DNA from 2 places in the Cobetia sp. 4B genome. Region 1 is predicted to be linked to the other one. Evidence: predicted binding sites of a transcription regulator. Region 1 holds the regulator's gene; the other holds the start of a gene.
The links. Region 1 encodes PhoB, which activates phosphate uptake and scavenging genes when phosphate is short. Its sites were predicted from a motif close to TGTCATANNNNTGTCANA; they were not measured.

Region 2: the regulator PhoB is predicted to act here: its motif matches at 4,608-4,625, upstream of H2O77_RS06175 (glycosyltransferase family 1 protein).

What each region holds. Positions count from the first base shown of each region.
Region 1 is NZ_CP059843.1:4,244,618-4,252,073, reverse strand. Features, by position in the region: gene pstB (phosphate ABC transporter ATP-binding protein PstB) at 1-173, shown strand, start outside; gene phoU (phosphate signaling complex protein PhoU) at 393-1,118, shown strand; gene cysZ (sulfate transporter CysZ) at 1,315-2,043, shown strand; gene phoR (phosphate regulon sensor histidine kinase PhoR) at 2,230-3,552, opposite strand; gene phoB (phosphate regulon transcriptional regulator PhoB) at 3,560-4,249, opposite strand; gene ubiA (4-hydroxybenzoate octaprenyltransferase) at 4,473-5,363, opposite strand; gene H2O77_RS17460 (chorismate lyase) at 5,429-6,007, opposite strand; gene H2O77_RS17455 (FAD-dependent oxidoreductase) at 6,326-7,456, shown strand, end outside.
Region 2 is NZ_CP059843.1:1,436,091-1,443,546, forward strand. Features, by position in the region: gene H2O77_RS06155 (CoA transferase subunit A) at 1-582, opposite strand, end outside; gene H2O77_RS06160 (LysR family transcriptional regulator) at 941-1,837, shown strand; gene H2O77_RS06165 (alpha-ketoglutarate-dependent dioxygenase AlkB) at 1,970-2,776, opposite strand; gene H2O77_RS06170 (phosphatase PAP2 family protein) at 2,862-3,413, opposite strand; gene H2O77_RS06175 (glycosyltransferase family 1 protein) at 3,385-4,542, opposite strand; gene H2O77_RS06180 (LysM peptidoglycan-binding domain-containing protein) at 4,779-5,732, opposite strand; gene H2O77_RS06185 (acyltransferase) at 5,722-6,624, opposite strand; gene nhaD (sodium:proton antiporter NhaD) at 6,896-7,456, shown strand, end outside.

The DNA of each region.
Region 1 (7,456 bases):
CGCGCCTGACGCTGATCATCGTCACGCACAACATGCAGCAGGCCGCGCGGGTGTCAGACGATACCGCCTTCCTGCATGAGGGCCGCCTGGTGGAATTCGCCCCGACCGATCAGCTGTTCACCAACCCGCGGCGCCGCCAGACGGAAGACTACATCACGGGGCGTTTCGGTTAGCGCGCTCATGCGCGAACGTGCAGCCGGGTAGCCCTTTCGCCCTGATATTGCTGACGATGGCGGCCAGATAGCGCCTTTGCGCCATGGGTGAAACATAACTGCAATCAAGTGTCGGCATGCTGAGGGGGAGCCCGCTGTGTCAGTCAGTAGTGGGCCATACTTGTCACGTCATTCATGTCACGCCCCCTGACTCGGTGGGCGACTTTCCGGGAGAGGGAAATGGATATCACCAGCGATTCGCACGGCAAGCATATCTCAGAGCAGTTCAATCACGAGCTGGATGCACTGAAGACACACCTGCTGGCCATGGGCGGACTGGTAGAGAAGCAGCTGCAGGATGCCGTCACGGCATTGCTGGAAGGCGACAGTGAAACCGCCACGCGGGTGCGCGACAACGACAAGGCTGTCAACGACATGCAGCTCAAGATCGATGACGAGTGCACCCGGGTGCTGGCCCGCCGTCAGCCGGCGGCCTCCGACCTGCGCCTGGTGCTGGCCGTCATCCGCGCCACCTCCGATCTCGAGCGTATCGGTGATGAATCGAGCAAGATCGCCCGCAACGCCATCTCGCTGGTCGAGAACGGCCAGAGCCCGCGCGGCATGGTCGAGGTGCGTCATCTCAGTCAGCACGTGCGCAGCATGGTGCGTGACTCCCTGACGGCCTTCGCGCGCTTCGATACCGACCTTGCCCTCAAGGTGCTGCGTGAAGACGCCTCGGTGGATCTGGAATATCAGAGCGCGATGCGCTCGCTGATGACTTTCATGATGGAAGATGCGCGTCAGATCACGCCGGTGCTCAACGTGATGTGGATTCTGCGTGCGCTGGAGCGCATCGGTGACCACGCCGACAACCTGGCCGAGTACGTCATCTTCCTGGTCAAGGGCGTGGATGTGCGTCACACCGATACCCATGACCTGAAGCCGCAGGACCTGGACAAGAAGTGAGCTGACGCGCTTCCCTGCCCCTGTGTAGCGTCTTTCGCCCCGCTCCTGCTTACCGGCAGGTCGCGGGGCGATTGCGTCGTGGGAGCGCGAGCGGTGTCAGGCGGCCGACAGCTGCGCCGCGCAGGCGGGAGTGCTAGGGTGTGGCTCCGGCCAGCCCGCTGGCTGGCCGGTTCTTTTGAGATGACGAGGACGTCGCATGATTGATGCCGTATCGGCGCTGGTCCGCGGGACCCGCATGGTCTATACCCCCGGGCTGCGCCGCTTCGTATTCGTACCGCTGGCGATCAACCTGGTGCTCTACAGCATCACGCTGTGGGTGTTGTTCAACCAGTTCGGTGGCTGGATCGATTACTGGATGCTCAAGGTTCCGGCGTGGCTGGACTGGCTCAGCTGGTTGATCTGGCCGGTGCTGGTGGTGAGTCTGTTGCTGGTGGTGTTCTTCACCTTCAGCCTGGTGACCAACCTGATCGCCGCGCCCTTCTACGGCATTCTGGCCGAGAAGGTCGAGCATCGTCTGGATGGCACCCTGATCGACGATGATCGTGGCCTGATGAAGATCGGCGTCGACTCGCTGGGGCGTGAAATGGCCAAGCTGGGCTACTTCATCCCGCGCATGATCGCGCTGTTCATCATCGGCTTCATCCCGGGCCTGAACCTGCTCTCGCCGCTGTTGTGGGGACTGTTCTCGGCCTGGAGCATGTCGATCCAGTACCTCGACTACCCGATGGACAACCATCAGGTCAGCTTCGGTGACATGAAGCAGCGCCTCAAGGCGCGCTGGTGGCCCTCACTGACCTTCGGCGCCGCGGTGTTCGTCATGACGCTGGTGCCGCTGGCCAATCTGCTGTTCATCCCGGGCGCCGTCGCCGGGGCGGTACTGATGTGGCAGAGCCACTACCGTCAGTTGCCGGCACCGCGTCGTTGAGACAGCCTGTCGCAGAGCTGGCTTGTCGCTGAACTGATTCGTCGCTAAGTTGGCACGTCGCTGAAATAGCCGCAGCGTCGTCTGATTGACCAAACGAAACGCCCCGCAGACGCCTCCTTTCGAGGTGGCTGCGGGGCGTTCTGCGTTGGGCTGGCGTCCGGGTCAGATCATCACGGAATCAGCCCATCACTGGGCTAGCGCACTGCTGGCCTGGGGAGCGCTCGCCTGACAGGCACGCTCGTCGGGGAAGTGACAGCGGAAGCGCGCGCCCTCGCCGGGGTGGCTGTCGATCTCCAGATGGCCCTGATGGCGAATCAGCACATGCTTGACGATGGCAAGCCCGAGGCCGGTGCCTCCCGTGGCGGTGCTGCGGCCCTTGTCGATGCGGTAGAAGCGCTCGGTCAGGCGCGGCAGGTGGACCGGGTCGATGCCGTCCCCGTCATCTTCCACCTCGACCAGCAGGCCCTGGTCATCCGCCTTCCAGCGCAGGGTGATGTGACAGTCTTCGGGGGTGTAGCGCACCGCATTGAAGACCAGATTCGAGATCGCGCTGCGCAGCTCCTGCTCCTCACCGCGCAGAGACAGGCAGGCATCGGCCTCGATGGAGAAGGTGTGGCGCCCCTGGGACAGGCCTTCGGCGTCGTCGCGGATATGGCCGAGCAGGGCGCTCATGTCGATGCAGCGACCATTGTCGGACAGCTCGTCGGTTTCCAGGCGTGACAGGGTCAGCAGGTCCTCGACCAGGTGCTGCATGCGGTCGGTCTGGCTCTGCATCTGGCCCAGTCCACGCTGCCAGCGCGGTGGCAGGTCATCGGCGTAATCGGAGTAGGTCTCGAGATAGCCGGCCAGTACCGTCAGCGGCGTGCGCAGCTCATGGGAGACATTGGCCACGAAGTCGCGGCGCATCTCTTCAAGACGATAGAGGCGGGTGACGTCACGCAGCATGACCAGACGCTCGTTGTCACCGAACAGGGTGATGGAGATCTGCAGCGTCAGGTTGTCAGACAGCGGCGACTGGAGTGTCAGCGGCTCGCGGTAGGCCAGCCGATTGAAGTAGTCGATGAAGACGGGGTCACGCAGATAGTTGGTGATGTGCTGGCCACGGTCGTGGCTGGCCTTGAGACCGACCAGCTGCTCGGCAGCGCTGTTCCACCATTCCATGTCACCGTGGTTGTCCAGCATCACCAGGCCGTCGCGCATGGCCTCGGAGGATTCCTGGATACGGTTGAGGATGCTGCGCAGTCGCTCCTGAGCCTGACGCTGGCCCTTCTGGTAGCGGTAGAGACGATCGAGCAGGTCTCCCCAGACGCCATCGCCGGGAGGCGGCTCTTCATGGGGATTGGTGATCAGCCAGGTGTAGAGGCTCTTCAAGTGCTTGAGATGGACGAACAGATACAGCGAAAGGCCCAGCGCCAGGCCCCAGCCCAGATGGCCCAGCAGGCCACCGATCAGGCCGAAGCCACCGGCAAGGTAGCCGAGGCGCCATAGCTCGTTGGTCCAATAGCGCATGAATCCCTCAGGCCTGAGCGCTGAAGCGGTAACCGGTGCCGCGGACGGTCTGGATCAGATGCTGATGGCCTGTGCCCAGCGCCTTGCGCAGGCGACGGATGTGCACGTCCACGGTGCGCTCCTCGACATAGACGTTGCCGCCCCATACCTGGTCGAGCAGCTGGCTGCGCGTGTAGGCACGCTCCTGATGCGTCATGAAGAACTGCAGCAGGCGATATTCGGTCGGGCCGACATCCAGCGAGTTGCCGTGGGCGGTGACGCGGTGGCTGGCCGGGTCGAGCATCAGGCCCTCGACTTCCACCGCCTCCTCGACTCCCTTGGGAGTGGTGCGACGCAGCACGGCCTTGAGACGGGCGACCAGCTCGCGCGGCGAGAAGGGCTTGGTGATGTAGTCGTCGGCCCCGGCTTCCAGGCCTTGAATCTTGTTGTCTTCCTCGCCCTTGGCGGTCAACAGGATGATCGGCAGCTCCGAGGTGGTCTCGTCACGCTTGAGGCGCCGCGCGAGCTCCAGGCCACTGGTGCCCGGCATCATCCAGTCCAGCAACAGCAGATCGGGCTTTTCATCGACGACAATGGCGTGGGCGTCCTGGGCATTGTCTGCCTCCAGCACGCGGTAATCCGCCATTTCGAGGGCAACGGCGATCATCTCGCGAATCGAGGATTCATCGTCGACAATCAGTACGGTCTTGGAGCTCATCGCTAGATCCCATGCAGCAGTCGGCGCACGCGCCAGAATGACAAGTCGATGACGATTACAACCCGCTTATATGACAACGAGATGACAACTGCCAGCATGGCAGCTTGCACGCAAGCCTGCCAGCCGCCTTGGAGGCGCGGCAGGCAGGCATGAACCGTGGGCTGGGGAGCAACAGAGGGCAGAGGTCGCTTTAAATTAAATAATACTAATGTTTATGCAGGAGTCAGCTCATCGGCCAGGTCGCCAGGGCGATACCGGCGAAGATCAGCAGACCTGTCCAATGATTGTTGAGGAAGGCCTGGAAGCAGGGCGCACGCTCACGCTCACGGATCAGACGTTGCTGCCAGACGAAGGTGACGGCGGCGGCGGCCAGCCCCAGCCAGTAGAAGATGCCCAGCGCCAGCTGCAGGCCGATGCCGATCAGCACCGCCAGCATGCCCAGCTGCAACAGGCCGATCATCAGCTTGTCGGCACGCCCGAACAGCACGGCGGTGGACTTGATGCCCACCTTGAGGTCGTCGTTGCGATCGACCATCGCGTAGGCGGTGTCGTAGGCCACCGTCCACATCAGATTGGCCGCGAACAGCCACCAGCCGTAGGTCGGTACCTCCTCCAGCGTCGCGGCGAACGCCATCGGAATCGCCCAGCCGAAGGCGGCGCCCAGCACCACCTGGGGCAGATGATGGAAGCGCTTCATGAACGGATAGCTGGCCGCCAGCAGCACGGCGACGATCGACAGCAGCACCGTGGTCAGGTTGGTGAAGCACACCAGCACGAAGGCGGCCGCGACCAGCCCCCCGAACAGCGTCAGCGCCTCGCGCTCCGAAATGCGACCCGAGGTCAGCGGCCGGTCTCGCGTGCGCTCGACATGCTTGTCCCAATGGCGGTCGGCGTAGTCGTTGATGACGCAGCCGGCGGCGCGCATCAGATAGACCCCGGCGATGAAGATCAGCAGGGTCGTGCGCTCGGGAATGCCATCTGCCGCCAGCCACAGTGCCCACAGGGTCGGCCACATCAGCAGCCAGGTGCCGATGGGGCGGTCCAGCCGTGTCAGGGCGAGGTAGTCGGCCAGTCTGGAAGGACGCGAAGCGGCGGAAGTGGATGACGCGGTCATCGGGACTCCTGGGCGGGTGGTAGTGGGCAAGGGAAGAGAGAAACGAGGCCAGTCGGGCGCAAGGCTCAGGCCAGCTGCAGCGCGTGCTGGAAGGCCGGCGTGAAGCCCTCCTGCACCAGCACCTTGAAGCGACCATGCGAGAACATCGAGCGGCGCATCCACAGGCTGGTGGTGCGGGCCAGCGGCCTGGGGCTCGAAAGCACCAGCGGGGCGCGGCTGACATCGATGGCGCTGCGGGTCAGGTCGGGCTGGCGAAACAGCCAATGGCCCAGCGAGCGCTCGCCCAGCGTCGAGAGGCGATGACCGTGAGCCAGGTCCAGCGCCGCCAGCGAGCGTGCGATCACCCATGGCGTATCGCCATGACAGAGCGCCACTTCGCGTCGCCAGACATGCCGGCGTGGGCCGATGCCCAGCAGGCGTGCCTCATCCAGCCGCGCGGGGCCGGTGTCCTGCAGCAGCAGGCGCACGCGCAGGCCCTGAATGGGCTGGCCATCGCGTTCATCCTGCTGCTTCATGGCGCTGGCAAGACGCTGGGTCAGCGAGTCCGACGAGGAGAGCCACGCCCACCAGCCGGCCGGCATGACACCTTGCAGTGCGGCAGCCGGCTGCCAATGACGGCGCACCGCCGCCGAAGCAGCGGGCATGACGCGCGTGGGCAAAGGCCAGCGAGGCGCAGGCTGGCATAGGGGCTCGGCTGACGAATGAGGCGCCTCACAGGTGGAGGTCTGTGGCGTGAGCGCTGCGCGATGAGGCTCGCCTGCTGGGCATCGGACCACGGTGAATTCCCTGTCAGGATGACGAAATGGCGAGTCTAGCATGGCCGGGCGGCAAGGCCTCCCGCTCAGGCATGCCTGCACTGCTGGCGGGCTGGTATGCTGGGCGCATTCATCGGCGTTCATGACGGACGCTGCTGGCGCTCTTTCATCAGCGCTTCCTTCGGATCGATCTCAGGAGATGGTGCCATGCACGACCCTCGCACCCTTGTCATCATTGGTACCGGCATGGCGGGCATTGGTCTGGCGCGCGCGCTGCGTGCGCGTGACAAGGACAGCCGGCTGATCCTCATCAGCCAGGACAGCGGCCACGATTACGCCAAGCCGATGCTGTCCACCGCCTTCGCCAAGAAGATGTCGGCCACCGACCTGTCGCGTCAGGCGCCGGTGGCGCTGGTGGACGAGCTGAATGCCGAGCTGCGTACCCATCAACGCGTCACTGCCATCGACGGTGATGCCCGCCAGCTATGGCTGGGCGAGGAGTGTCTGGCCTATGACGAGCTGGTGCTGGCACTCGGCGCCGCGCCGCGTCGTCCCTTCCCCGTCGCCGCGGAAGTGGCCTCACGCGTGCAGAGCATCAATGACCTCGACGACTATGCGGCCTTCTGCGCGACGTTGTCGAAGGCCCGCGAGCGCGGGGAAGACGGGCACGTGGTGATTGTCGGTGCCGGACTGGTCGGCTGTGAATACGCCAATGATCTGACGGCGGCCGGCCACCGCGTCACGCTGGTCGCGCCGGAGGAAACTCCGCTGGATGGACTGCTGCCGCAAGCACTGGGGCAGCGTCTGGGCGCGGCGCTGGATGGGCTCGGCGTGACGCGTCGCCAGGGCGAGATGGTCGAGACCATCGCCGCCAGCTCAGGCGAGGAGGCCGAGCGTCAGGTCGCGCCGGTCGAGGTGCGCCTGCAGAGCGGTCGTCGCCTGACGGGCTCCGTGGTTCTGCTGGCCACCGGGCTGGCGCCGCGCATTCGTCTGGCGCAGGCCGCGGGCCTGAGCGCCGGCGGCGACGGCATCCGTGTCGACCGTCACCTGGCCACCTCACAGCCGCATATCTGGGCGCTGGGCGATTGCGCCAGTGTCGAGGGCGTCAATGCCATGTATGTCCAGCCGCTGCAGATGGCCGCGCGCACCCTGGCAGCCAACCTGTGTGGTGAGCCAAGCGTGCTCGACTGGAAGGCGTGGCCGGTGCTGGTCAAGACACCGGCCTTGCCGGTGGTGGCCTATCCGCCGCGTTCGGCCGTGGCGCGCTGGGAAATCAACGGTGAAGGCGATGACCTCGAAGCGCGTGCACTGGATATGAACGAACGCTTGATTGGATAT
Region 2 (7,456 bases), 1.5 Mb from region 1:
CTCTTCGACTTCGACCACGGTGATCTTGCCGGCGGTGGCGGCCAGCGGGTTGAAGTTGCGCGCGGTATGGCGGTAGACGACGTTGCCGTAGCGGTCCGCCTTCCAGGCCTTGACGATGGCGAAGTCGCCCTTGATGGACTCTTCCAGAATGTAGGGACGGCCATCGAACTCGCGCACTTCCTTGCCTTCGCCGATCGGTGTGCCGTAACCGGTGGCGGTGAAGAAGGCGGGGATACCGGCGCCGGCAGCACGCATCTTCTCGGCCAGCGTACCCTGGGGGGTGAGGATCACTTCCAGATCGCCGTCGAGCAGCTGCTTCTCGAACAGCGCATTCTCGCCGACGTAGGAGGCGATCATGGTCTTGATCTGACGGTCTTCCAGCAGGATACCGAGCCCGAAGCCATCGACGCCGCAGTTGTTGGATACCACGGTGAGGTCCTTGGCGCCGAGGCGCTTGATCTCTGCAATCAGGTTCTCCGGGATACCACACAGGCCGAAGCCACCGGCGATTACCGTCATGCCATCTTCGAGGCCTGCCATGGCCTCCGCGTAGCTGGTCACCACCTTGTTGAATCCTGCCATGCGAATCTCCTTGAGTATCCAAGCTGTTGTTGTCGGGATGTCTTCATCATTGCCGACAATCCTGAGTCTGTATATATTTAATAAGTTTGTTTTTTCTATCCATTGATCAGTTTTTGATAAGAATTGATCTGCTGTTTATCGAGCCTGCTCGCGAGGAAAAAGCCCGCCAAACCCCATGCTGGCGGGGGCTGGCGCGGTAGCGGGTCGGAATGGCCTGAACTGTGCGGTCAGTCATGTGAGAGCTTCGTGGCTTTCATCTATGACCAATGGCCTAGATGCCCTGTGAGCGCCAGACGACGAACTGCGCCACATCACCTCTTGTGACATCTCTTGAAACACCCCCGATACAGGACACGACATGACTCTCAAACAGCTGAAGGCCTTCGTGGCCGTGGCGCGCACTTTGTCCTTCGCCGAGGCGGGCACGCTGGTACATCTCTCGCAGCCGGCCCTGTCGTTGGCGGTCAAGAATCTGGAGGAGTCGCTGGGCGGGCGCCTGTTTCAGCGCTCGACCCGACAGGTCAGTCTGACGCCGGAAGGGCGCGCCTTCTTCCCGCTGGCCAGGCGCCTGCTGTCGGACTGGGAGCATGCCGAGGATGAGATGCGGCAGCGCTTCAGTCTCGGGCGCGGCCGCGTGGCCCTGGCCGCGATGCCGACGTTCGCCGGCAATCTGCTGCCCGGGGTACTGGCCGATTTTCGCCGCCAATATCCGGAGATCACCATCGAAGTGAACGACGTCATCGCCGAAGAGGTGGTCGAGCGGGTCACCGATGGCCGCGTCGAGTTGGGGATCTGCTTCGACCCCGGCGTGCGTCAGGACCTGGTGTTCGAGCTGCTGTTCGAGGACCGCTATGTGGCGATCATTCCCCCCGGCCATGCCTTGCTGGCAGAGGCGCCGACCTCCATCGAGTGGTCACGGCTGCTCAAGGAAGACTTCATCACGCTGCAGCGGCCCTCGGGGGTGCGTCGCATGCTCGAGAAGCGCCTCGAGGATGCAGGCATGGCGCTGCATGTCGCCTTCGAGACCCACCAGCTGGTCACCTGTGGGCGCATGGTGGCGGAAGGTCTGGGCGTCAGCGCGGTGCCGGCGATGAGCGCGGCGCAGATGAGTGCGCTGGGTTGTCAGTGTCTGCCGCTGACAGGCCCCGAGATTCAGCAGCGGGTCGGGGTGATCCGTCGCGGCCGCCATGAGCTGTCGGTGGCGGTACAGGCGATGCTGGAGACCCTGCGCGCGCGTTACCCGTCGGCGGATTGACCCCGGGGCGCAGTGACGCTGGAAGGGACAACCAAAAGGGACAACAAAGAAGGCGTTAGAGCAGGAAGAGGGTAGGAAGAAGGCAAGGGGAGAGCGAGAAGAGAGAAAGCAGAGTGCACAAGAAAGATGACCTCAGCGCGAGGGCGTCAGCAGCTGGCGATAGGTCAGGCTGATGCGCAGCCCCTCCAGCTTGCGTGGTGGCAGCGCATGATGGAGGCGGTCCTGGCAGCCACGGCCCATCACCAGTAGCGAGCCGTGTGGCAGCCACAGGTTGAACGCCGGCGTGTCGGCATAGGGGCTGCGCGGATGGCCCTTGAAGCGCAGGGGGCGCTCTCGTCCCAGCGAGATGGCGAGCACGATCGGGCGTGTGCCCAGTTCCGGCTCGTTGTCGCTGTGCCAGCCCATGCGGTCGGCACCATCGGCGTAGCGATTGGCCAGCAGGCTGTTGAAATGCTCCGGGATCACGGGCTCGCTGCGTCCCAGGTCATCGCGTTGCGGGCTGAGCTCGTGATTGATGGCATGACGCGACAGCTCGCCCAGCTGCCAGGCGGTCATGTGCCAGGGGTTGGGTTCGAACAGGCTGCCGGAGTAGCGATAGCGGGCGCCGACATCGCCCATCCACACCTGGCGGCGTGGAATCGGGTGCGTCTTGCCATGCACGCTAAGGCTGGGGCGCTGCCAGTCGAGATCGCCCTCCAGCGTGACGAGGGCCTGATCGGCCTGCAGCGGCGTCAGGGCGCGCGGCTTGAGATACAGCGGATGCAGCGGGTGGCGGTACCAGCCGTGCGCGAGGGTTAGCCAGTCATCGGGCAGCTCGCGCGGGCGAGCTGCCCGGGCCGAGCCATGCGCCGCCTGGCGCGCAGCCCCATCAGCCGCGGACGTCGAATCAGAGGTCGAGAGGGCGGCGAAGAGATCATCGCCAGCAGAAGGAGTCGTCATGCGGCGAGAGTGCCAGAGCCGCGTCAGGTTGGGCAAGTGGCTCTCGATTCGCGCCGACCCCGGGCTGACGCATGCCTCGCGAGTGTCAGGTCGTCAGCAGCGCCTCGAAGGTCAGGATGGCCACCTCGGCAAGGCCCAGCCCCAGCAGCGCGCCGGCCAGCACATCACTGACGTAATGCAGGCCAAGGATCACCCGGGAAAGCGCGATCAGCAGTGCCAGCGGTGTGACGAGGATGGCAAGCTCCGGCAGCTGCTGAGCGGTCAGGCTGGCGAAGAGGGCAGCATGCAGGGTGTGACCGCTGGGAAAGCTGTAGCGGTCCAGCGGCGGCATGGTGCAGTTGATGGTATTGAAAGTGATGAACGGGCGTTCCCGACACAGCCGTGTCTTGAGCGCGCGGTAGAGCAGTGCCCCGGCACCAGCCGCCAGGCCGAATTCCAGAAACAGCCAGCCGCCCATGGCATGGTGCAGCGGCAGGCTCAGCGTCAGCAGCGCCCACACCGGCCAGTCACCCAGGCGCGAGACGATACGAAACAGGGTGAGTATCGGCCGGAACAGCGCCAGGCGCGCGACCTGGCGGCACAGGCGCCACTCCAGAAGGTCCAGTCGCTCAAAGACGGGAAGGCTGCGATCGTGCATCGGGCTTCTCCTCGGCGTGACGCAGGCAGGTCAGAAAGCCCTCGGCGATGCGGCTCCAGCCCAATGGTTCGACGCGCACGCGGGCGGCACGTCCCAGTCTGGCGATGCGGGCCGGCCGCTGGCAGGCCTCCACCGCCTGTTCGATGAAGCGCTCCGGCTGGCTGCAGGGCGCCAGCAGGCCCTGGTGATCATCGCGGATCACCTCGGCGGCCGCCGCGTAATCGAAGGCGATCACGGCCAGTCCGCTGGCCATGGCTTCCAGCACCACATTGCCGAAGGTCTCCGACAGTGACGGGAAGACGAACAGGTCGGCACTGGCGTAATGGGCGGCCAGCGCCTCACCGGTCTGGAAGCCGGCGAAGATCGCCTCGGGCAGGCGCTGTTCCAGGCGCTCGCGCAGCGGGCCGTCTCCCACCAGCACCAGGGCGAGGTCCGGTTGCACGGCCAGCATGGCCTCATAGGTGCGGATCAGCAGCTCGATGTTCTTCTCGGCGGCCAGGCGTCCGACGTGCAGCGCGACGGGTTGCTGTGAGCTGACGCCCCATGACTTGCGCAATGCTTCGCTGCGATGACTGGGCGAGAAGCGCTCGCAATCCAGGCCGCGTCCCACCACCTGCACATGCTCGAAACCTTGCTGCATCAGGCTGTCTGCCTGGGTGCGGGTCGGTACCAGCGTCATGTTGGCGGCGTTGTGGAAGCGGCGCAGGCCGCGCCGCACCAGCGGGCGTAGCGCCTTGAGCCGGTAGTGGGTGCTGTATTGATCGAAATTGGTATGGAAGCCCGCGACCACCGGCAGGCCCAGACGGCGGGCGACCATCAGCGCGCTGATGCCCAGCGGGCCTTCGGTGGCGATATAGACGACGGAGGGGCGATGCTCGCGCCACATGCGCATCAGGCGCTGCGGCGCCGGCACGCCGACCTGCACGGTGTCATATCCGGGCAGGCGGAAGCCGCGTACCTGAAGCTCCTGCTGGACACGCGGCTCCAGGCTGCCATCTCGGGTGGCGGGACGAATGAGTTGGAGCTCACAGCCGCGTGCGATGAGTTGATCGCACAGATGACTCAAGGTATGAGCCACGCCATTGATCTCCGGATGCCAGGTTTCACTGACGAAGGCAATGCGCTCCATGACGTCTCCCTAGATGACTATTGTGGTCATTATCGAGAGAGGGAGTGACGGCGGCATAACAAGCAGGTGACGAAGCGATGACACACCCTCAACCCCTCACAACTCAGAGGTATGAGGGTTGTCTCATGAATCGTCAAGCAAGGACGACAGTCACCGGCGTGGCACCGGCGCTGTCGTCATCTGGCGGGGATTGGAGGTGGCGCCATGTCGGGCTGGCGCCGTGAAGCAACGCTGGTTCAGCGCTTCTCGAGAATCTCGCGCGGGTCGATCGGCTTGCCGCCGTGGCGCACGTCGAACAGCAATTCATGCTGACCGTTGTTGCCGCGTGCGACGCGACAAAGCGGCGTGCCCGGAGTGACCTGCTGACCCACCTTGACCAGAATCTCGCCGCACTGGGCCAGCACGCTCTGCAGGTTGCCGGAGTGGTGCAGGATGACCACGTTGCCCAGTTGGCGCATGGAGTCGGCGAAGCGCACTTCGCCCCGCGCCGGTGCACTGGCGATGCCGCTGGCGGCGGTACGAATCTGCATGGGCGCCAGCTGGCCATTGCCGTTGGTGCCGAATTCACGCGTCACGCTGCCGGCGGCAGGCCAGCGCCATGACTGGCCCGGCTTCTGCAGCGGGCCGGGGTCCGGGCGGGCGACCAGGCTGCCACCGCTGGCGCGCGCGGCCGGGGCGCTGCGGCTCGGGCCACCGTTGAGCGGCACCGAGATCAGCATGCCGACATCGAGATCATTGGGGTCCTTGCCGGGGTTGGCGGCCTGAATGCGCTGCGGGCTGGCACCGAAATAGCGCCCGACCTTGGAGTAGGTGTCGCCGGGGCGAAGCTGATAGCGATACGGGCCGCCGGAGGGCGCCCGCTCACGCGCGGTGGGCACCAGGATGCGCTGACCGACCTTGAGGTCACGAATCTTGACGCCCGGATTGAAGCGCGTGAGGCGCAGCAGGGGAATGTCGGCATCGCGCGCGATCTGCCCCAGGGTATCGCCCTTCTGGATGGTGACCCACTGGCCGGCCGGCGAGCCGGAGTAGCTGCCGGTCGCGCAGCCGCTCAGCCACAGGCCGAGACAGATCAGCGCCAGCCAGCGCAGCGCGAGGCCGGCATGCTGCAGAAGTGGACGGTTCACGTCAGGTTCGGCCTGCGCTCGTGCCGAGAAGTCCGCGGCATTCAGGCCGTATTCAGTGTTCATCAATGTCATTCCCTGCACGTGACAGTCGGGCATCCTTGTCCTTCCAGACCTGATTGAGCCATTGCTGGAAGCGCTCGCGATAGGCGGCGTCCGCATGATAGTTGCCGTCCAGCATCCAGGGCTCCAACGGCCGCTGAGTGATGACGAGCGTGATGTCGCCCCCGTGACCGCACAGGAACTGCCAGAAACTGGCATCGGCATGCCGGTAATCGAGGGTGGCATCCAGAATACCGGAAAGTCGATCGCCAAGCGTGTTGATCACCTGGGCACTGCCGCCGGCACGCGGCTTGAGCAGGTGCTGGAAAGGGCTTTGCTGCTGGTTGTGCTTGGCGGGCGTGAAGCGAGTGCCTTCCACGAAGTTGAAGATCGCCATCGGCGCCTGACGCGAGCGCTCGCACATGCGTCGCGTCGCTTCGCGATCACGCTCGGCGAGCCGCGGATTGCTGGCCAGTTTCTGCCGGCTGTAACGGCGCATGAACGGGAATTCCAGCGCCCACCAGGCAAGGCCGATCACCGGTACCCAGATGAGCTCCTGCTTGAGGAAGAACTTGGGCATCGGCGTGCGACGATGCAGGGCGTACTGGAGAACGAAGATGTCAGTCCAGCTGCGATGATTGGCGATCACCAGCCACCAGCGACGTCGGGCGGACCCATCGCGCAGCGATGGCGGCACGTGGATGTCCCAGCGCGGGCGCAGCACATGGCGAATCCACAGGTTGTTGGTGCCGATCCAGCCCATGGCGAGGCGGTTGAGCCCCTCCAGCATGTGCAACTGCAGGCGACGCGATGGCGTGATCAGCTTGAGTGCGGCCAGCAGGTAAAGCGGCAGCGCCCAGCACAGGGTATTGATGATCAGAAAGACAAGGCTGATGACACCTCTGATACTCGACATGCATGACTCCTTCATCAGGTGGCGCCATCGTAATTCACCCAAGAGTGGATGCCCACCCCGCTTGCGTGGGGGATGGCAACCCTGCGTTGCACGAATCGAACGCCCCTCAGGTCGAATGGCGGGGCGCACGCAGCTGTGATGAGATGCATTGCCGGTCGTGTGACGGGTCGGTGCAAGGGAAAGGTCGTGGCAGGGTTCACGTTGAAGTCACGCCGGGCACCGTCAATCATCGCCGCCGCTGCGCGACGATATCTCAGGGAGTGAGAGTGGCATGTGGTTGCAGGGACTGTTGATCGGGCTGGCGCTGGCCGCCTTCGTGTTGATTGCCATCGAGGATGTGATCCATCTCAACAAGGCCAAGACGACCTTGTTGCTGGGCACCTTCAGCTGGTTGCTGCTGTTCATCTTCGGCCCCGCGGCCCTGGCGGTGGATGATGTCCCCGAGGCCTTGAACGAGAACCTGCTCGAGATCGCCACCTTGTGGCTGTTTCTGATGGCGGCGATGACCTTCGTGGCCTTCCTCAATGCCAAGGGGCTGATCGCCAATCTGATCTACCGCCTGCTGCCGAAACGCATCGGGGAGCGCGGCCTGCTGTATCTGACGGGGCTCTTTGCCTTCGCCTTTTCATCGCTGGCCGACAACATCACGGCGACGCTGGTATCGCTGACCCTGGTGCTGTCGCTGGGCCTGGCGCCGAAGAAGACGCTGCGCTTTGCGGTGCTGGCGGTATTCGCCGTCAACTCCGGCGGCGTGGCGCTGATCACCGGGGACGTGACCACGCTGATGATCTTCCTGGCGGGCAAGGTGCGCATCAGCGAGCTGATGCTGCTG